DNA from 2 places in the Finegoldia magna ATCC 29328 genome. Region 2 is predicted to be linked to the other one. Evidence: a T-box and tRNA genes for the amino acid it is inferred to sense, from the RefSeq annotation. Region 2 holds a T-box; the other holds one or more tRNA genes.
What was found. The T-box of region 2 lies ahead of leuS (leucine--tRNA ligase). A T-box ahead of a tRNA ligase gene usually reads a tRNA of that ligase, here a tRNA-Leu.

Region 1 (11,461 bases), 280 kb from region 2:
CTTGAAGATATTACAGGAAAAGGCAAATCCAAGAAGACTATTTTGGAATCTGACGAGAAAGAAATCGACAATTACGTTGTGAAATACATGATGTTCACGAACAAATTGTACGAAAAGATTTCAGAAATAGAAGAAGAAGATATGATGCATCTGTACAGAGATGTTGAAATTCCTTTGATAAAAGTTTTGTGTGACATGGAATTTACGGGAGTTTGTGTCAAGAAAGAAACTTTGGTCGAGATGGGAGAACTTTTCGAAGATGAGATAAAATCAATCGAAAAAAGTGTTGAAGAACTTATCGGAAAGAAAATCAACATCAACTCATCAAAGCAATTGGCAGAAGTGTTGTTTGAAGATTTAGAGCTTCCTGTGATAAAGAAGAACAAAACGGGCCCATCGACAGACCAAGAAGTTTTGGAAGCTTTAAGTGGAAGACACGAAATTATCGACTACATCTTAAGATACCGAACAATTACGAAACTTAAAACAACATATATCGATGGAATGGTGGATTTAATCAAAAAAGACGGCAAAATCCACACGACTTTCCAACAAACTATCGCACAAACTGGAAGAATTAGCTCAACTAATCCTAACTTGCAAAACATTCCTATCAGAACTGAAGAAGGAAGACTCATTAGAAAAGCATTTGTTCCAAGCGAAGGAAATATGCTGCTGGATGCGGATTATTCCCAAATAGAGCTTAGAGTGTTGGCTGATTTGGCAAATGATGAGGTTATGCTTGATGCATTCAAGCACGGTGCGGATATTCACAGAAAAACTGCCAGCGAAGTGTTCAAGGTTGATTTTGATAAAGTAACATCACTTCAAAGATCCAACGCAAAGGCTGTAAACTTCGGTATTGTTTACGGAATTGGAGATTATTCTTTAAGTAAAGATTTGCATATAACTAGAAAAGAAGCCAAAGAATACATCGAAAATTATTTGGACACTTACAAAGGTATCAAACAATACATGGAAGATATAGTTGCAATTGGCAAGGAAAAAGGCTACGTTGAAACTATTATGAATAGAAGAAGATACATTCCAGAATTGAAATCCAAAAACTACAATGTTAGAAGTTTTGGGGAACGTGTGGCACTTAATACGCCAATCCAAGGATCAGCAGCGGATATCATCAAAGTTGCTATGGTCAAATTCTACAATAGATTGAACGAAGAAAAACTTAAAGCAAAATTGATTTTGCAGGTTCACGATGAGCTTATTGTTGATTGTCCAAAAGACGAACGAGAAAAAGTTCTTGAAATAATGAAAGATGTCATGACACATGCTGTTGATTTGAAAGTCGATATGAAGATTGATGTAAACAGTGCAGATAATTGGTATGATGCAAAATAAAAAAATCATCGTAGTTTGTGGAAATATCGCAAGCGGGAAAAGTACGGTGTGCAGAAGAATTAGAGAAAAAGGCTTTGTTGTAATAGATTTGGATGAGATTACTCACCAAATCTATGAGCAAGGTACAGATCTTTATTACAAGCTTATTGATGAGTTTGGAAAAGAAATTTTAGACGAAAATTCTGACATAGATAGAAAAAAACTTTCCAAACTTGTATTTAATTCAAAAACATTATTAAAAAAGCTTGAAGAATTGACACATACTGATATAATATTAAGAGTAGTAAAAAGAATTAAGAAGGAAAAGTCTGATTTGATTTTTCTAGAAATTTCTATGTATTTGGAAAGCAAAAATTTGGTTGACAAATATATCAACGTCGATGAAGATTGGGTAGTTGTAGCTGATAGGGACATTAGAATTCAAAGAATAATCGATAGAAACAACTTTGATTACGATACTGCGGTTACAAGAATTAATTCTCAGCTAGATTATGAGAAAAAAATTAGCGAATTTGACGAAGTTATTGTAAACAACACGACTGAATCAGATTTAATACTCAAAGTTGACGAACTAATAGATAGGGAAAAATTATGAAATTTATTAAAAGATTTTTAATCACGATTATTTCAATTATTGTGATTGTGTTTTTAGTTGGATTTGGCGTGAGTGCTTATTCTACTATGACAAGACCAGTTAAATATGTAGATTTAGTTAATACATACTCAAAAGAATACAACGTTGATCCACTTTTGGTTATGAGTGTCATTAAAGTTGAATCTAACTTTGATCCAAGTGTAAAATCAAAGGCTGGAGCTTTAGGGCTTATGCAATTGATGCCAGACACTGCTGAAAGTATTAACAATATGAGAAATACTCACTTTACAGTAGATGATTTGAAAAAACCTGACAAAAACATCGAAATGGGTACTGCATATTTATCGTACTTGTTACATCATTTCAAAAACCACGATTTGGCGATTGCTGCTTACAACGGTGGAATTGGAAATGTAAAAGAATGGTTATCGAACGAATCTTTTTCGAAAGATGGTCAAACTTTAGACGATATTCCATCTTCTGAGACGAAATACTACGTTGTAAAGGTTGAAAACCAATACAATATTTACAAAATTTTCTACGAAGATACTAAGCTAGAAGAAAATATGCACAAAAGTTTCAAAGTTTGGGCGAAAAACTACATTAAATTAATCAAAAATATTATTAACAAATATTAAAAGGCCTTTTCATAAAGGTCTTTATCACGCAGGGGTGGTGGAATGGTAGACACGCTGTCTTGAGGGGGCAGTGGGAGTAATCCCGTAAGAGTTCAAGTCTCTTTCTCTGCACCATTTTTTATTTTATTAAAGGGGTGAAAAAATGAGTTTAGAAAATCTGACTTTTAAGGGCGGATTTCACATGGATGATCATAAATCCTACACTCAAAATTGTCCTTTAGATACAAATTTTGAACCTAAAATGGTTTACATCCCATTGCATCAACACATTGGTGCGCCTTGTACACCTATAGTAAAAGTAGGCGACGAGGTTAAAGTGGGCCAAAAAATTGGTGAATCTAAAGCGACTATTTCAGCGCCTGTTCACAGTTCAGTTAGTGGAAAGGTTATGAAAATTGAGCAAATGGTATTGTCAAATGGTCAAAAAGGTGAAGTCGTAGTAATCGAATCAGACGGTTTAAACGAGTTAGGATACACTGAAACAAATGATGATTTTACACAATTATCAAAAGAAGTTATCCTAGAGAGAATAAAAGAAGCTGGTATAGTAGGTTTGGGTGGAGCAGGATTCCCTACACATCTTAAGATGAATAAAAAACCCGATGTAAAAATCGAGCAAGTTATCTTAAACGGGGCAGAATGTGAACCTTATTTAACTAGTGACCAACTTAACATGGAATTATATCCTCAAAAAGCTATCGGTGGATTGAAAATTATCATGAAATTGATGGATTGCGACAAAGGATACATAGGGGTTGAGGATAACAAACAAAAAGCTATCGGAATTTTGAAAAATGCCGCTAAGGATGAGAAAAATATTTCGATTTGCTCTGTTAAAACAAAATACCCACAAGGGGACGAAAGAAGACTTATCAATGCAATTACTGGTAAGAAGATTTCGAAAGCTCAAAGATCAAACGAAAGAGGAGTTCAAGGTTTGAATATTTCAAGTGCTATGGCGATTTACGATGCTGTAGTTCATAGTATTCCTTTGACTCATAGAATTGTGACAATGACAGGTTCAGCTATCAAAGAACCTAAAAATATATACGTTCCAGTAGGTACTAAATTCAAAGATTTAGTAGATTATTGCGACGGATTCAAAGAAACACCGTATAAGATTGTAGTTGGTGGACCTATGATGGGTGCTTGCCAATACAATTTGGAAGCTCCAACTGTTAAAACAACAGGTGGAATTATTTGCATGAACGAAAAAGATGCAACTCTTGCTTCTCCAGAACCTTGTATTAAATGTGCTAAGTGCGTGGATGTATGTCCTATCGGCTTATTACCATTGTTCTTACAATTAAAATCATTGAATGGTGATTTTGAAGGAGCAGAAAAAATGCATTTGAATGATTGTATCGAATGTGGTACTTGCAGCTATATTTGTCCATCAAACAGACCATTAGTTGAAGCAATTGTACACGCAAAGACTCAATTAAAAGCACAACAAAGGAAAAGGGGATAGTCTATGGAAAATAAAGAAATTATACAAAAAGAATACGACTTATCTCATTTAATCGTAGAAGCTGCTCCTCATCAAAGAAGTGCAGTATCTATTCAAAGAATTATGCTTGATGTTATCATCGCTTTAATTCCTGCTTTGATAGTGAGTGTTTACGAATTCGGAATGAGAAGTTTAGTTTTGGTATTATCAGCAGTTATAGCTTGTGTATTATCAGAATATTGTTATCAAAAAATAATGAAACAACCTTCTACAATTAGCGATTTATCAGCTGTTGTAACAGGTATGCTTTTGGCTTACAACGTTCCAGTTACTTTGCCAATTCCAATGATTGTTATAGGATCGGTATTTTCAATCATAATTGTAAAACAATTATTTGGAGGAATTGGTTCAAACTTCATGAACCCTGCATTAGCAGGACGTGCTTTCTTGATGGCAAGTTGGGCACAAGCAATGAGTAACTACACTGCTCCACTAACACAAAAAGCAGTGGACGCTGAAAGTTATGCGACAGTTTTATCAGGCGGTCAACCAGTTGGTTTTATGAATGCCATCATAGGACACATGGGTGGTACAATCGGGGAAGTAAGTGCAATAGCATTACTTATCGGTGTAGCTTATCTATTATACAGAAGAGTAATCAATCTTAGAATTCCATTAGTTTACATCGCAACAACATTTGTTACATTACTTATTTGTGGCGTAGGAATTCAAGACGCTTTTATGAACATATTTATTGGTGGTTTAATCTTGGGAGCATTCTACATGGCTACAGATTATTCAACTAGTCCAGTTACTCCAAAAGGACAAATTATATTTGCTATTGGTTGTGGTTTCTTCACAGCGATTATAAGACAATTTGGTAACCTTCCAGAAGGTGTATCTTATGCGATAATCTTCATGAACTGTGCTGTACCATTTATCGATCAATATACAGTTCCAACACCAATTGGTAGAGGAGGTAAACAAGGAATATGAGAAGTTCAATAAATTTAGCTATTAGATTGTTCATAATAACAGCAATAAGTGCGTTAGTGCTTGCATTTGCAAACCAAGTTACAGAACCGATTATCGAAGCTAAGAGATTAGAAAATTATAAAAAATCTTTGAAAGTAGCTTTTCCTGAAGCGGAATCTTTTAAACCACTTGATGAAGCAAAAATCAAAGATTTGAAAGCAAAAGACGAAAATTTAGATGACGTACAAGAAGCTATCAAAGGTGGAAAACCTGTAGGTCATGTATACAAAGCAATTGGAGCTGGTGGATATTCAGGAAATGTTGTTTTCGTATTTGGTGTAAACAATGAAAATAAAATCGTTGGATATTCAATTCTTGAATCACAAGAAACTCCAGGAATTGGAAGTAGAATTGGAGATCCAGAATTCGTAAATTCAGTTATTGGAAAATCTATGGAAAAAGAAATATCAGCTGTGAAAAAACCACAAGCTGACAACGAAATTCAAGCTCTAAGTGGTGCAACTTATTCCACTACAGCAGCCAAAAACGCATTGAACGTAGCTCAAAAAGCCAATGCGGGATTAAAATAGGAGGGAAATTATGGAAAAAGGTAAAGCGGCTAAAGTTTTCAAAAGCAGCATTCTTAAGAACAACCCAGTTTTAATCCAATTGGTAGGTTTGTGTTCTGTACTGGGTGTATCAACATCTGTAGAAAATGCAATTGGTATGACTGCGGCGTTCGCGTTTGTTTTGATTTGTTCAAACATAGTAATATCATTACTTAGAAATTTTATTCCGGATAAAGTAAGAATTCCGGCATATATCGTTGTAATCGCAACATTCGTAACATTAGTTTCAATGATGCTTCAAGCATTTGTTCCAGCATTATACAGTTCGTTAGGAGCATTCGTTCCTCTAATCGTTGTAAACTGTATAATCTTAGCGAGAGCCGAATCTTTTGCATCTAAAAATGGTGTATTCTTATCATTGTTAGATGGTATCTCAAATGCATTGGGATATGGTATTGTAATCGTATTGGTTGCATTCATCAGAGAGTTATTAGGCTCAGGAAAAATCTTAGGAAAACTTGTAATAGGAGATATTCCTCCAATTGGTATTATGTCAGCAGCTCCAGGAGCATTCATAGTACTTGGAATATTGTTAGCTACTTACAATTCTTTCTTATCAAGACAAGAAAGAAAGAAGAACAATATGAGAGGTGAAGACTAATGTTAGCAAATGTTTTTAAAATAATAGTTCTTTACTTATTAGTAAACAACTACGTATTTGGTCAATTCTTAGGACTTTGCCCATTGATAGGTGTATCTTCAAAAACAGAAACAGCTATTGGTATGGGTATGGCAGTATTCTTCGTTATCACAATAGCATCTGTCGTTACTTACGTTCTACAAATTCAAATACTAGAAAGATTTCACATTGAATACTTACAAACGATAGTGTTCATATTGGTTATTGCGACATTGGTACAATTCGTAGAAATGGCATTAAAGAAAATGAGTCCAAACTTGTACTCCGCACTTGGTGTGTTCTTGCCTCTTATAACTACAAACTGTATAGTATTGGGTGTTGCATTAGCAAACGTAAAAGAAAAATACAACTTAATTGAAACATTAGCAAGTGCTATCGGTGCTTCACTAGGTTTCATTTTAGCGATAACTTTATTAGCTGCAATCAGAGAAAGAATCGCAATGAACAAAAATATTCCTGAAAGTTTTAAAGGTGTACCAATCGCATTTATTACTATTGGATTAATGGCGATGACATTCTTCGGATTCGGCGGATTGGTATAGGAGGTAATAAATGACAATTTTAACTCCATTTATAATCTTGGGAGCACTAGGAATTTTATTTGCATTGCTTTTGGGTTTTGCATCTAAAAAATTCGAAGTTCAAGTTGATAGAAGAGTACTTAAAGTAAGAGAAATGTTACCTGGCGCAAACTGTGGTGCCTGTGGATTTCCAGGTTGCGATGGACTTGCAGATGCCATCGTAAACAAAGGAGCACCTTGTAATTCTTGTCCAGTTGGTGGAAAAGAAACTGCCGAAAAACTAGCAGCATTCATGGGAGCTGACGCAGTGGATTCTGCAAAGCAAGTTGCATGTGTAATGTGCCAAGGAACTCCAGAATACGCTACTGAAAAATTCAAATACAAAGGTATTATGGATTGTAGAGTTAACCACAATCTTCAAGGTGGAAGCAAAACTTGTCCAGACGGATGTTTGGGTTGCGGAACTTGTGTAGATGTGTGTGACTTCGATGCGATTCACATTGTAAATGGCATTGCATTAGTAGACAAAGAAAAATGTACATCTTGTAAAAAATGTATTGAAATTTGTCCAAGAAATATTATTAAACTTGTTGACTATGATCAAGACGTTTATGTAAGATGTAACAGTCACGATAAAGGTAAAGATGTAAGACAATACTGTAAAGTTGGATGTATTGCTTGTGGAATTTGCGCTAAGATGTGTCCAGATGGATTCAGCGTTGAAGATAACTTAGCTCACTTCAACAATGCTGAAGGATTAGATCCAGAACAAGTTCAAAAAGCAGTAGACAAATGTCCTACAAAAGCTATTTATCCAGGACTAAAAATAAAAGAAGAACAAGCTAAAGCAAAAGCTCAAGAAGCTGCTGTTAAAGAAGCTTAATATTTTACAGACCGTAAATTTTACGGTCTGTTTTTTTGAGATTAATTATTATAAATTTAACGAATAAAAATAACGCAACAATGAAATTGAAAATAAAATTTAATTAAAAGTTTAAAATAAAAAAGTATCGGGTATAATCTTAAGAAGCTAAAATCTATTTGGCTAATAAAATTAAGGAGCAAAGTATGGGAGAATATTTAGTTTTCATAGGAATATTAATTATTGTCGTTGGATTCGCACTAAAACTAGATGTTTTGGGAATAGTTCTCTTGGCAGGTCTTGTTACAGGTCTTGCAGGAGGTCTCGGATTAGCAGGCACTTTGAAAATTATGGGAGAGGGATTTGTCAACAATAGACTGATGAGTTTGTTCTTGATTTCATTCCCTGTTATCGCGATTATGGAACGATACGGACTAAAGGAAAAGGCTAGAGATTTTATATCGAAATTTAAAATGGCTAGTGCAGCGTCTGTTTTATGGATTTATTTATTCATTAGATGGATAGCAGCTGCTTTTTCTTTAAGACTTGGTGGACACGTTCAATTTATACGTCCATTGATTTTACCAATGGCAGAAGGTGCTGCAAGAAAGAAAGTTGATTTGACAGAAGTTAGACTTGATGAATTAAAAGGTCTTGCTGCTGCTGTAGAAAACTATGGTAACTTCTACGGACAAAATATATTTCCATTGGCATCTGGTGTACTTTTAATGCAAACTACTTTAAAAGATGCAGGATTCCCATTGGACACGGCAGAAATAGCTAAATGGTCTATATTTGCAGGTGTTAGTATGTTGATTATTGCACTTATACAATGTGCTGTTTTTGAAATGAAACTTAGAAAGGATATGAAAAATGCTTGATTTTTTTGTAGATAATAAAATAGCTCTTGATGAGATAGCATACATCTTATGTGGAATTATCTGCATAATGACAGGTATCCGTGCAAGACTCAACAAAGAAGCAAAGATTGGTACAATGATTTTCTGGATATTATTGGGAATATTATTTGCCGGTGGAGGATTCTTGGTTAGACATGTAGAATCTGGTGGAATAATCGTAGGTGTTATACTTTTATTATTGGGAGTTTTATCAATTGCAAACCAAATCAAACCGGGAGAATTTAAGGAACTAACAGAAGAAGAAAGAGAGAAAAATGCTGAAAAAGTTGGAGGCAAGATTTTTATTCCGGCTTTAGTAATGGGAATTAGTGCGATGCTTCTATCGCAATTGAAATCATTTAAGATTCCATTGAAAAATTCTGATGCAGTATTCTCATTGTCAGCTGCACAAGTTCTTACTATTTCATCATTATTGGCTTTGATTATTGCGATTATTATTGCAAAACCAAAAGCAAAAGAAACTGCTGAAGACACTACTAAAATGTTGATGCAAGTTGGATCTTCATCATTACTACCACAATTATTAGGTGGTTTGGGGGTTATATTTGCATCTGCAGGAGTAGGCAAGCTAATAGGTAGCTTGGCTTCTGGTATAGTAGGAGATGCGGGAGTATTTGCAGCTGCTGTTGCATATATTGTTGGAATGGTTATATTTACGATGATAATGGGTAATGCATTTGCTGCATTTACTGTTATTACTCTAGGAATTGGTGTTCCTTTATTGATGGCAAAAGGTGCAAATCCTGCTATTGTAGCATCACTTGGTATGACTGCTGGATATTGTGGTACTTTGATGACACCAATGGCAGCAAACTTTAACATAGTTCCAGCTGCAATCTTAGAGATGAAAGATAAAAACGGAGTTATTAAAGCGCAACTTCCAGTTGCTTTAGCTCTAATAGTTGTTCATGTTGTATTATTAATGATATTAGCATTTTAGGAGGTAAATTTATGAAAATTTTAGTTTCAGGTTTTGATCCATTTGGTGGTGAAAAAATCAACCCTGCTATTGAATCAGTTAAGCTATTGCCAGATTCAATTAAAGGAAATGAAATAATCAAAATAGAAATTCCTACAGTTATTGGAAAAAGTGTAGATAAATTAAAAGAAAAGATAAAAGAAGTTAAACCAGATGTTGTAATATCAGTGGGACAAGCTGGTGGACGTGAAGACATCACTGTAGAAAGAGTTGCAATCAATGTTGACGATTGTAGAATTAAGGATAACGAAGGAAACCAACCAATCGACGAAAAAATTGCCGAAGATGGTCCTGATGCGTACTTGTTGACTCTACCAATCAAAGCAATGGTTGAAAACATAAAATCAGCAAACATTCCAGCATCTGTGTCAAACACTGCAGGAACATTCATATGTAACCATGTTGCATACGGAATGGCTCATGTAAGAGCTACTGAATATCCTAATATGAGAACTGGATTTATTCACATTCCATTCTTACCAGAACAAGTTTTGAATAAACCACACACTGCTTCAATGAATTTGGATACAATTGCAAAAGCATTGGAAAAAGCAATTGAAGCTGTAATAGACAATGATGAAGATATCAAAGTTACAGGTGGAAAAACTCATTAAAAATTTTTTGGAAAATCATTAATAGTTTAATTGAAGAACTTCGAAACATTTAAAGTTTCGAGGTTCTTTTTTATTTGCAAATGAATTTTCGTTTTTGTTTAATCTTGAAAAGATACACGATAAAATGATAAACTATAAGGTAGTTTAAAGGAGAAATTTATGACTAAATACGATAAAATTTTGATTGGATTTTTGTTGTGTTTTTCAGCTGTATTGTTTGTGATTTTAAATTATAATAACGTAAACTCACAAGACAAATACGTTTCAATTCAAGTGAATGGAAAAGAAATCAAACAAATTACACTTCCAATCGATCATTATGATTATAAAATTGATAATAAATACGGTCACAATATTGTTCATATTCATGGATACAGCGTTTCAATTACTGAATCCGATTGTCCGGACAAGTTGTGCATGCTAAAAGGAAAGATAGATAAACCAGGGGATGTTATTGTTTGTTTGCCGAACAAATTAGTTGTAGAAATTAAGGCTAACAAGCAAAACAAAGATGATATTGATGTGGTGAATTATTGATGAAAAGATTACATATTCCTATTTTAACGGCAGTTGCATTGGTAGTAAGTTTGATTGAGTCAATGATTCCACTTCCAATCGTAATGCCTGGAGCAAAACTTGGGCTCAGCAACATTGTAATATTGACATGTTTAATTGTTTTTGGATTTAGAGATTCTCTTGTAATAGGAATCTTAAAATCATTTTTACTAATGCTAATCACAGGGGCGGTTATAAGCTTTTTCTATTCATTGGCAGGAGCTGTAAGTTCACTTGTTGTGATGTATTTGGTCAACAAATATTTGAGAAAATATTTTTCGTTGATTGGTGTTAGCTTGTTTGGAGCTTTTATCCACAACTTATCGCAAGTTTTGGTGTGTGCAGTTATGCTGAACAATCTTAGAATTTTGGTTTATTTGCCAATTTTGGTGTTTTTGAGTATATTTACAGGTGTATTTGTTGGACTTACTTCAAATTACCTAACAAATGCACTTTCTAAGCAAAAAAATTATTTGTTTAATAATAGGAGATAACAATGAGAGTTAAGGAAATGAATGAGTCCCTAAGACCCAGAGAAAAAATGAAAATCAATGGTATTTCTTCAATGAGCGATGAAGAATTGATGCAAATCATCTTGAAGACTGGAATCAAAGAAGAAGGAGTAGAAATTCTCTCGAAGAGAGTCATTGATTACATTAACGAAAATGATTACAAGGATTTATGCGTTGAGGAATTAATGAAGATAAAGGGAATTGGGATGGCA
Region 2 (11,461 bases):
ATTCTATATATTTTTCTGATTCAGATTGCGATAAAATCATTGATTTAAAAGATGTTAAATTAATAGGCTATCATAATTATCAAAATGTTTTATTCTGCGTTACTTTAGCAAAATTGATAGGAATAAATGATGATAGTATTAGAGAAACTTTAATGAGCTTTTCTGGAGTAGAACACAGATTGGAATTTGTAAGAGATTTGTCTGGAGTAAAATACTACAACGATTCTAAGGGAACAAATGTAGATGCAAGTGTTAAGGCAATAGAATCTTTTGATAAAAATGTTATTATACTGGCCGGTGGATATGACAAAAAAGTTAGCCTGGATAATTTTTTCATAGCTGGTAAAGATAAATTTAAAGCTTTGATTTTAATGGGACAAACTAGAGATTTGTTCGAACAAAAAGCTAAAGAATATGGATTTAAGCATATCTATTTGGTAGATGATATGAAACAAGCAGTAACTCAAGCTAACAAAATAGCTGAAAGTGGAGATGTCGTTCTACTTTCTCCAGCTAGTGCAAGTTGGGGAATGTATAATAACTATGAAGAAAGAGGAAACGAATTTAAAGATTTAGTAAATAATTTGCGAGGATAGAGGCATGAAACTTTCAAAAGATGGGAAGGCTTTATTGTATATAACAGTTTTCCTGACAATTTTTGGAATAATTATGGTACTAAGTTCAAGCTGGCCAACAGCTGTAAGTGAACACAGAGCATGGTACTACTATGGGCTAAGACAGGGTATTTTTGCTCTTCTTGGATTTGTTTTCATGCAGTTTACTGGTGTTTATGACAATGAGAATTACAAAAAAAATGCATTGTGGATTTTTTTAATCGCTCTCATTTTGTGTGCATTAGTATTTACACCTTTAGGTAAAGAAATAAACTACGCAAAACGATGGATTAAGATTAAATCATTTAGTTTCATGCCATCGGATATTCTTAAATTTGCATCAATTAACCTTGCCGCAGCAATAGTATCTCAAAAAATAAATAAAATTAAAACCTTTAATGAAGGTTTTTTAAGAATGATTTTCTTAGTTGCAGTATCAGGTGGAATTGTATTTATGCAACCTGACTTATCAACGGCAATTGTAATCATAGGAAGTGTATTTTGCGTATTTATGGTGAGTGGTTTGAATGTTAGATACATTGTGTCCACTTTATTAACAACACTGGTTTTCGGATATATAGCTATTTTCAAAGTAAAAATAGGTTATAGTAGAATTGACAGAATTATAGCTTTTGTTGATCCATTGGGCAATTTAGAAGATGAAGGATGGCAATTATCACAATCATTAGCAGCTGTGTCTAATGGCAGTTTTCTCGGTAGCGGATTGGGCATGAGTAAACAAAAATTTTTGTATCTATCGCAAGCTCATAACGACTTTATCTTCGCAATTATTTGTGAAGAATTTGGGTTTCTAGGAGCGCTGATTTTAATTATAGCTTATTTTGCATTCTTAGTTTGTGGAATTAGAATTGCAATGAAAACAAAATATATTTATTCAAAGTTATTGGTTTCTGGAATACTTTTTGTAATCGGAATACAAGCTTATGTTAACATGACAGTAGTTACAGGATTAATTCCTCCAACAGGATTGACCTTACCATTTATTTCTTATGGTGGAACGTCTTTGATGATTATGTTGGGTTTGGTTGGAATAATCTTAAATGTAGACAGGAACAATGAAGAGGAGAGAAAATGAATATCATAGTATCTGGCGGTGGAACTGGTGGACATATATATCCAGCAATTTCATTAATAGAAGAATTAAAGAAAAGAGATAAGGATAATAAAATCCTATATGTAGGCACCGAAAAGGGATTGGAAAGTAGCATTGTACCAAAACTAGGAATAGATTTTAAAACTATACATGTGAGAGGAATTCCTAGAAAAATAAATGCGAATTCTTTTAAAGCTTTGAAAGAATTATTTCAAGGATTAAGAGAAGCAAATAAAATCCTCAAAGAATTCAAACCAGATCTTGTCATAGGAACTGGTGGATATGTGAGTGGACCTATATTATACAAAGCCACTAAAACTAAAGCAAAGGTAGCTTTTCATGAGCAAAATAGTTTTCCGGGAATAACGAATAGAATTCTATCTAGATATGTTGATAAATATTTTGTGACATTTAAAGAATCGATTAAATATTTCAAAAATCAAGATAAAGCTGTCGTAACAGGAAATCCAATTAGAAATAGATTTACTGATATTGAAAAAAACAAAAAATCTGCGCTCGAACAATACGATATTTCAGAAAATAAAAAGGTTGTATTTATTTTTGGCGGTTCAAATGGTTCTGAAATATTAAACAAAGCAACATTGAATATGATTGAAAAAATATCTAATCAAGATAAATTCGAAATAGTTTTAGCTACAGGTAAGTTGAACTACGATGAATTTATACAACAATCAGGGAAAGAAATTAAAAATTTACACGTTTACCCATATATCGATGATATAGATAAAGCTTATGCAGTATCTGATTTAATAGTGACAAGTAGTGGAGCTATAACATTAGCTGAATTATCTTTCCTGGGAAAAGCATCTATACTCGTTCCAAAAGCATATACAACTGAAAATCATCAAGAGCATAACGCCAGAGCTTTTGAAAAAAATGGAGCAAGTAAAGTAATATTAGAAAAAGATTTGAACTCTGATACATTGTTTGATCAAATTAACGAAATATTAAGTGATGATAATTTATTAAATGAACTTTCAGAAAACTCTAAGAAAATGTCATATCCAACTGCTTGTAAAGATATCGTAGATGAACTTTACAGATTGGTAGAACAAGATGAAAAAGCTTAGAACGGTTATTATTGTCGCAATATCACTATTGATTGCGCTGATAGTGTATTTATGTGCTACAATTGACTATTTTTCAATAAAAACAATAAAGGTTAAAAACAATAAAATAGTAAAATTATCTGAAATAAAAAATTATGCTAATTACTCATTAGGAGAAAATATTTTTAGATTTAACAAGAATAAATTACAAACTAAAATTAGTAAAGATATTTATATTAGAAGTGCGAATATCAAGAAAATTTATCCGAATACCATAGAAGTAACAGTAGAAGAAACGAAAGATATTTGTTATTTTGAAATTGGAAAGGATAAGTTTTTTGTAGATTCTGATTTTAATGTGGTAAAGAACAAAGATAGAATTGATTATTCTAAGATTGTTAAGATAGTTGGAGCAAATGAAAATTTGTCGAAAATAAATAATTTAGAATCAGATGAAAAGTTTTACGAATTTTTGAAGAATCTTTTTTCTCATAAAGTTTTAAATCAATTAACTGAAATTAATGTTTACAATGCAAGTGATATAACTTTGCTTACAAAAAATGAAATAAGCGTGTTTTTTGGAGATTTAAATGATTCAGAAAAGAAATCTAATAATATTTCAAAAATTTTGAATGAAATTAGTACTAAAAGTATAAACACAAAAATAGTAGATACTAAAGATCCTAAAAAACCATTTTTGATAAAAGAAAATGCAGAACAAAGTGAGTAAATACAGTTTCTGTAAATCATCGTAAAGAAATAAAGCAAGATACACATTGAAAATAAGGTGTATTTATAATACATTAAAGAAAAACATGATACAAAACTGGAAACATTATCAAATTATTACAAGCGTCGCCAAAAGGATACAAAGCAATAATAATACAAAATAGAAATGCTAGATACAAACAACAAAAAAGAAATTTTAGAAAAATTATACTATAGATACAACAACGCTACAGTGTGAGACAAAAGCAGGTTTTTAACAAAAAAACGTTGAACTTGTAGTATAATTAAATCATAGAGATTGAAATAAATTTTAATTACGAATTAGGAGGATGTTATGACTTTTGATATGGAACTAGAAGATAATGATTTAGCAAAAATCAAAGTAATTGGTGTTGGTGGCGGTGGAAATAACGCTGTCAAGAGAATGAAAGAAGAAGGTTTACAAGGCGTTGAATTCGTAGCGGTAAATACTGACAAACAAATTTTAAATAATTTAGATATTAATACTAAATTACAAATCGGAAGCAAGATTACTAAGGGTTTGGGAGCCGGAGCTAATCCTGCAGTTGGTATGAAAGCTGCTGAAGAAAGTAGAAACGAAATCGAAGAAGCACTTGATAAAACAGACATGGTATTTGTAACTGCTGGTATGGGTGGCGGAACTGGTACTGGTGCTGCACCTGTAGTTGCACAAATTGCAAAAGAAAAAGGAATTCTTACAGTTGGCGTTGTAACAAAACCATTTACTTTTGAAGGAAGAAAAAGACAAATGCAGGCTGAACAAGGTATCGAAGCTTTAAAGGGAAAAGTTGATACATTGGTAATAATTCCTAATGATAAATTATTACAAATTTCAGACAAGAGAACAACAATGTCAGAAGCTTTTATGATGGCTGATGAAGTTTTGATGGATGGTATTCAAGGTATCTCTGATTTAATTGCTGTACCTAACTTAATTAACTTGGACTTTGCTGATGTTAGATCCATTATGCTAAACCAAGGAATTGCTCACATGGGTATTGGTAAAGCGAATGGAGACAACAGAGCTATGGAAGCTGCAAAACTTGCAGTAAAATCTCCATTATTAGAAACATCAATCGGAGGAGCAAAAGCTGTTTTGATTAATGTTACAGGAAAAGAATTAGGATTATTCGAAGTTAATGAAGCTGCAGAATTAATCAGAGAAGAAGTAGATCCAGACGCTAATATTATATTTGGTGCTGGTATTGATGAGTCTTTAGGTGACGATATCAAAATTACTGTAATTGCAACAGGATTTGATTCTGATAACCCAATGGCTAACAAATTAAAATCAAATAAAAAGTCTGATCCAGTTTCTCAAAAATCAGAAGAAACTTCTGAAAAAGATCATGATGATATAGAAATACCTTCATTCTTGAAGAGAAGAGGATTCTAATGAAATGTCCGTTCTGTAATGCATCTGATACAAAAGTTGTAGATACTAGAGCATCTGAAGACGACAAAATTGTTAGACGAAGAAGAGAATGTATTTCTTGCCACAAAAGATTTACTACTTATGAAAGATATGACTTTAATAATCTTACAGTGGTAAAAAAAGATAAAAACAGAGAAGCTTTTGATAGAGATAAAGTGTATCGTGGAATGAAAAAGTCTTGTGAAAAAAGACCTGTTCCAGATTCAGTGTTGCTTGAGGCTACTAAAGAGATAGAAGTTGAATTAACACATAGCAATAAAAGGGAGGTAGATTCATCTGAAATAGGTGAATTAATAATGAAAAAGCTTAAGAAAATTGACAAGGTTGCATATATTCGTTTTGCTTCTGTGTATAGAGAATTTACAGATGTTAAATCTTTTAACGAGGAAATATCAAAATTAGATAATGAATAAGGTCGGGTAAATATCCGACCTTTAATTTTTATTTAACGATATTTAATTTTTATGGTAAGATATAAATAAAATAAATGTTAAAGGGGAAATATTTTGGATTTATTTGAATATAATTTACAATTACAAAAAGAAAATAGTTCACCGTTAGCAAATAGACTTAGACCAAAAAGTTTGGATAAATATTTTGGACAATCTCACGTGGTTGGCGAAGGAAAGCTTTTGAATAGATTGATAAAGGCTGATAAAATTCCTTCTATGATTTTTTACGGACCACCTGGAACTGGAAAAACAACCTTGGCAGAAATTATTTCGAATCAAACTAATTCTTTATTCGAAAGATTATCTGCGATTTCAAATGGAGTTAAAGACATTAGAGAAGTTATTTCAACTGCTAAGACTAATTTGAGCATGTATAACAAAAAAACTGTTTTGTTTATTGATGAAATTCATAGATTTAACAAATCGCAACAAGACGCATTGTTAGGATATGTTGAAGATGGAACAATTACTTTGATAGGTGCCACAACAGAAAATCCATTCTTTGAAGTGAACAAAGCTCTTTTATCTAGATGTCAAATTATCGAATTGAAACCGTTGACTGATAATGATATTAGAAATATTATAGAAAACGCACTTACAGAAGATAAAAAATTAAAAGAAATGAACATTCAAATAGATGAAAAAGCAATTGATGTTCTCGTAAATTCTGCAAATGGGGATGCGAGAAGTGCATTGAATGCTCTAGAGATTGCAGTCGAGAGCACAGATCAAGTTAATGGTTGCTTAATTATAGATGAAGATGCAATTAAAAATTCTGTATTTAAACCTGTTTTGAAATACGATAAAGAAGAAGATCACTATAATGTTATATCTGCATTTATTAAATCTATGAGAGGTTCTGATATTGACGCAGCTTTATATTACTTAGCAAGAATGATTGAAAGCGGTGAAGATCCTAAATTTATTGCCAGAAGAATGGTGATTTTTGCATCAGAAGATATTGGACTCGCAAATCCTGAGGCTTTGACTGTGGCTATTAATGTATTTAACGCAGTTAATTTAATAGGGCTACCAGAATGTAGGATAAATTTATCGAATGGTGTAATCTATCTTGCATCAAGTGAAAAATCTAATACATCATATATAGCGATCGATAAGGCATTGGAAGATATTCGCCAAAACAAGATTTACGATGTTCCTAGTCATTTAAAAGACGCTCACTATTATGGAGCAAAATCGTTGAATAGAGGTCTAGGATACAAATATCCACACAGTGACGATTCGTATCAACAATACTTACCTGACGAATTGAAAAATCAAAAATATTACGATCCAAAAGATATTGGATTTGAAAGCAAAATATATAAAAAAATAAGGAGTAAAGAATGATATTAATTAAAGATTTGATTAAAGATTACGAAAAGTATTCTGACAAAGAAGTTGAAGTTGGAGGTTGGATTAAAAACTCAAGATTTAGTAAAAATGTTGGTTTTATTGAACTAAATGACGGAACTTTCTTCAATCCTGTTCAAATTGTTGTAGGAAAAGATAATGAGGATTTTGAAAGGGCTGAAAAGTTAAAACTAAGCTCTGCAATTATTGTTGTAGGTAAATTAGTTTTGACTCCAAATTCTAAGCAACCATTTGAAATTCAAGCGTCAAAAGTTATTGTAGAAGGAGAATCTACTGATGATTATCCACTACAAAAGAAAAGACATACATTTGAATTTTTGAGAACAATTTTACACTTAAGACCAAGAACAAATACATTTAATGCTGTATTTAGAGTTAGAAGCAGATTAGCATTTGCTATTCATAAATTCTTTAATGAAAGAGGATTCGTTTATGTTCATACTCCAATTATAACAGGCAGTGATGCTGAAGGTGCTGGAGAAATGTTCAGAGTTACAACATTGGATTTGGATAATCTTCCAAAAGATGATGACGGAAATGTTGATTTCACACAAGATTTCTTCTCAAAATCTACTAACTTAACTGTAAGTGGTCAATTGCAAGCAGAAGCTTACGCACTAGCTTTCAGAAATGTATATACATTTGGACCAACTTTTAGAAGTGAACATTCTAATACTCCTAGACATGCGGCAGAATTTTGGATGATGGAACCTGAAATATGTTTCGCAGATTTGGATGATGTGTGTAGCTTAGCCGAAGATATGGTTAGATATATCATAAAAGATGTTATGGAAAATTGTGAAGAGGAAATTAAATTCTTTAATAGTTTTGTAGACAAGAACTTGATTGAAAGATTGACAAAAGTTGCAAACAAATCATTCAAAAAATTAACTTATACTGAAGCTATTGATATTCTAAAAAAATCAGGAGAAAAGTTTGAATACCCTGTTAAATGGGGAATGGATCTACAAACAGAACACGAAAAATATTTGAGTGAAAAAGTTGTTGACGGTCCAGTGTTTGTTACTGATTATCCAAAAGAAATCAAAGCTTTTTACATGAGACTTAATGACGACAAAAAAACAGTTGCTGCAACTGACCTTTTAGTTCCAGGAATTGGTGAGTTAATTGGTGGAAGCCAAAGAGAAGAAAGATTTGAATTATTGGATCAAAAAATGGATGAGCTAGGTTTCAACAAAGAAGAATATAAATGGTATCTTGATTTAAGAAAATACGGTGGGGTTAAACACGGCGGATTTGGACTTGGATTTGAAAGAATGGTAATGTACATGACAGGAATGTCAAATATAAGAGATGTCATTCCGTTCCCAAGAACTGTTGGACATTGTGAATATTAATATTGTATTTAATTCTTTGATGTGGTATCATAGTAATAAGTTTTTATAATAATATTTGAATAAAAGTAGTAAATAATTAAAAAATTTCAGAGAGTTGATGGGCGGTGCGAATCAATATTTAAGGTTATTGAACTTGTTTATTAAAAGAATATTCGTATATCTGCGTTAAAGATTTGAGTGGGATTAACCAATAAGAGTGGTACCGCGGAATTTTATTTCGTCTCTTCTATGCAAGAGGCGAATTTTTTATTATTTGGAGGTAAAAATGGATAAATATAATCCGAATTCAATTGAGAAAAAGTGGCAAAAATATTGGGAAGAAAACAAAACTTTTAAAACTTCTGATGATAAATCTAAAAAAAGATTTTACGCATTAGTAGAGTTTCCTTATCCATCTGGACAAGGATTACACGTAGGTCATCCAAGACCATACACTGCACTAGATATTGTTTCAAGAAAAAGAAGAATGCAAGGATACAATGTTTTATATCCTATGGGTTGGGATGCTTTTGGACTTCCAACAGAAAATTTTGCTATTAAGAATAAAATAAGACCTGAAGTTGTTACTGAAAATAATATAAAAAACTTCAAAAGACAAATGCAATCAATCGGATTTTCTTTTGATTGGGATAGAGAAATAAACACAACAGATCCAGATTATTATAAATGGACTCAATGGATTTTCATTCAAATGTTCAAAAAAGGACTTGCTTATAAAAAAGAAATGCCTATTAATTGGTGTCCATCATGTAAAACTGGACTTGCAAATGAAGAAGTAATCAATGGTCACTGCGAAAGATGTGGTGGTCAAGTTGTCAGAAAAGTTAAGAACCAATGGATGCTTAAAATTACTGAGTACGCTGACAGACTTATTGATGATTTAAAAGATGTTGATTATTTTGATAGAATTAAATCTCAACAAATCAATTGGATTGGAAGATCATATGGAGCAGAAATTAATTTTGCGGTAAAAGAAGTTGATGAAAAAATCACTGTATTTACAACAAGAGCAGATACTATATTTGGTGCTACTTACATGGTTATTTCAGTTGATCATCCTTTGATTGAAAAATATAGTGATAGAATTAAAAACATTGATGAAATTAGAAGCTATAGGTCAGAAGTTGCTAAAAAATCAGAATTAGAAAGAACAGATTTATCTAAAGAAAAAACAGGATATAAAATTGATGGATTAACAGCTATTAATCCTTTGACAAACAAAGAAATCCCTGTTTATGTTTCAGATTATGTATTGATGACTTACGGAACAGGTGCTATCATGGCAGTTCCTGCCCATGATGATAGGGACTACGAATTTGCTAAAAAATTCAACATTGAAATGATTCCTGTAATTGAAGGATCTGACATACAAAATTGCGCATTCACGGAAACAAATGAAGGAAATCTTATTAATTCAGGATTTTTAAATGGCTTGACTGTAGATGAAGCAAAAGAAAAAATGTATGAATACATTGAAGAAAAAGAAATAGGTCATAAGAAAACAAATTACAAATTAAGAGACTGGGTATTTTCAAGACAAAGGTATTGGGGAGAGCCAATTCCATTGGTTTACTGTGAGCATTGTGGATGGGTTCCATTGGATGAGAAAGATTTGCCATTGGTATTACCAAAGGTAGATAATTATGAACCAACAGATAATGGAGAATCTCCACTATCAAAAATAGATGATTTTGTTCACACAAAATGTCCAAAATGTGGCAGAGATGCGGTTAGAGAAACTGATACAATGCCACAATGGGCTGGATCTTCTTGGTATTATTTAAGATATACTGATCCACACAATGATGAAGCTATAGCTAGCAAAGAAAACTTAGACTATTATACACCTGTAGATTGGTACAACGGTGGAATGGAACACACTACACTTCACTTATTGTATTCTAGATTTTGGCATAAATTCTTGTATGATATCGGAGTAGTTCCTACAAAAGAACCATACATGAAGAGAACTAGCCATGGAATGATTTTAGGGGACAATAATGAAAAAATGAGTAAGTCTCGTGGTAATGTCGTAAATCCAGATGATATAGTTAGAGATTTCGGTGCAGATACTTTGAGATGTTATGAAATGTTTATTGGAGATTTTGAAAAATCAGCTCCATGGTCAGAAAATGGAGTTAAAGGTTGTAGAAAATTCTTGGATAAAGTTTGGAGAACACAAGATTTAGTTGACGGCGATTCTAATTTTGAAAAAATGGAAACTCTGATTCACCAAACTATTAAAAAAGTTAGTGAAGATTATGAAAATTTGAAATTCAATACAGCGATTGCACAACTTATGACATTATTGAATGAATTCAACAACTTAGACAAAATCTCCAAGGAACAATTTAAAATTTTCTTGATATTATTAAATCCAGTGTGTCCACATATTACAGAAGAAATTTGGCAAAGAATGGGATATGAAGGATATGTTCATGAATCTAGCTGGCCTGAATATGATGAATCAAAGACTATCCTAGATGTCATAGAACTTCCTATCCAAGTGAATGGTAAATTAAGAGCAACAGTAGAAATAAATAGAGAAGCTTCAGAAGATGAAGTTTATGAAAAAGCTGTTAAGGATGATGTTGTTGCAAAATATCTTGAAAACAAAAATGTAGTTAAGAAAATTTATGTTAAAGGAAGAATTTTTAATATAATTGTAAAATAATTTTGGTAATAGTAGATTGAGTTATCTTAATCTACTATTATTATTGACATAGGATATTTACACAACTATTTTACTATGATAAAATTTATCATAAATAGGAGGGCTTATGAGATTATCTACTAGAGGAAGATATGGGCTTGCGGCAATGATATATTTAGGCAAAAAATATGGAGATAATCCAGTTAGTTTGAATGAAATATCAAAAGCTACAGGACTTAGTAATAATTATTTAGAACAACTTATTCGAGAATTAAAAAAACAAGATTTAGTAATTTCTGTTAGAGGTGTACAAGGTGGTTATTTATTAAAAAAATCACCAAAAGAAATTTCGGTTGCCGAAATCTTGGAGTGCTTGGAAGAGTTCTTTGGAGTGACAGAATGCTCTGTAGTTCCTGGACTATGTTCAAGAGAAGATACTTGTCCATCTAGACTTATTTGGACTCAAATGCATGACGATATGATTAATAGTATTAAAAACGTAAGTTTACAAGACCTGATTAGCAAAGAGAAATAGATATGATTATTAATTCTGAATTTCTACACAATGCATTAGTATTTATAACTATTATTTTCATGGTATTTGGAACGTATTTTTTGATTACTGTGGGAAATAGTAAGGT

Region 1: it encodes a tRNA-Leu, which carries the amino acid that the T-box ahead of leuS (leucine--tRNA ligase) is inferred to sense. The anticodon was not compared.

The regions. Positions count from the first base shown of each region.
Region 1 covers NC_010376.1:399,189-410,649, forward strand. Annotated here, with positions in the region: gene polA (DNA polymerase I) at 1-1,359, shown strand, start outside; gene coaE (dephospho-CoA kinase) at 1,346-1,954, shown strand; gene FMG_RS01840 (lytic transglycosylase domain-containing protein) at 1,951-2,592, shown strand; tRNA gene FMG_RS01845 (tRNA-Leu) at 2,621-2,706, shown strand; gene rsxC (electron transport complex subunit RsxC) at 2,735-4,063, shown strand; gene FMG_RS01855 (RnfABCDGE type electron transport complex subunit D) at 4,067-5,038, shown strand; gene FMG_RS01860 (FMN-binding protein) at 5,035-5,607, shown strand; gene rsxE (electron transport complex subunit RsxE) at 5,618-6,247, shown strand; gene FMG_RS01870 (electron transport complex protein RnfA) at 6,247-6,828, shown strand; gene FMG_RS01875 (RnfABCDGE type electron transport complex subunit B) at 6,839-7,690, shown strand; gene FMG_RS01880 (DUF969 domain-containing protein) at 7,876-8,550, shown strand; gene FMG_RS01885 (DUF979 domain-containing protein) at 8,543-9,529, shown strand; gene pcp (pyroglutamyl-peptidase I) at 9,541-10,182, shown strand; gene FMG_RS01895 (NusG domain II-containing protein) at 10,342-10,719, shown strand; gene FMG_RS01900 (Gx transporter family protein) at 10,719-11,231, shown strand; gene radC (RadC family protein) at 11,234-11,461, shown strand, end outside.
Region 2 covers NC_010376.1:679,609-691,069, forward strand. Annotated here, with positions in the region: gene murD (UDP-N-acetylmuramoyl-L-alanine--D-glutamate ligase) at 1-596, shown strand, start outside; gene FMG_RS03345 (FtsW/RodA/SpoVE family cell cycle protein) at 601-1,710, shown strand; gene murG (undecaprenyldiphospho-muramoylpentapeptide beta-N-acetylglucosaminyltransferase) at 1,707-2,819, shown strand; gene FMG_RS03355 (cell division protein FtsQ/DivIB) at 2,806-3,528, shown strand; gene ftsZ (cell division protein FtsZ) at 3,862-4,944, shown strand; gene nrdR (transcriptional regulator NrdR) at 4,944-5,396, shown strand; gene FMG_RS03370 (replication-associated recombination protein A) at 5,490-6,785, shown strand; gene asnS (asparagine--tRNA ligase) at 6,782-8,167, shown strand; T-box leader at 8,216-8,395, shown strand; gene leuS (leucine--tRNA ligase) at 8,433-10,841, shown strand; gene FMG_RS03385 (RrF2 family transcriptional regulator) at 10,948-11,355, shown strand; gene FMG_RS03390 (AI-2E family transporter) at 11,358-11,461, shown strand, end outside.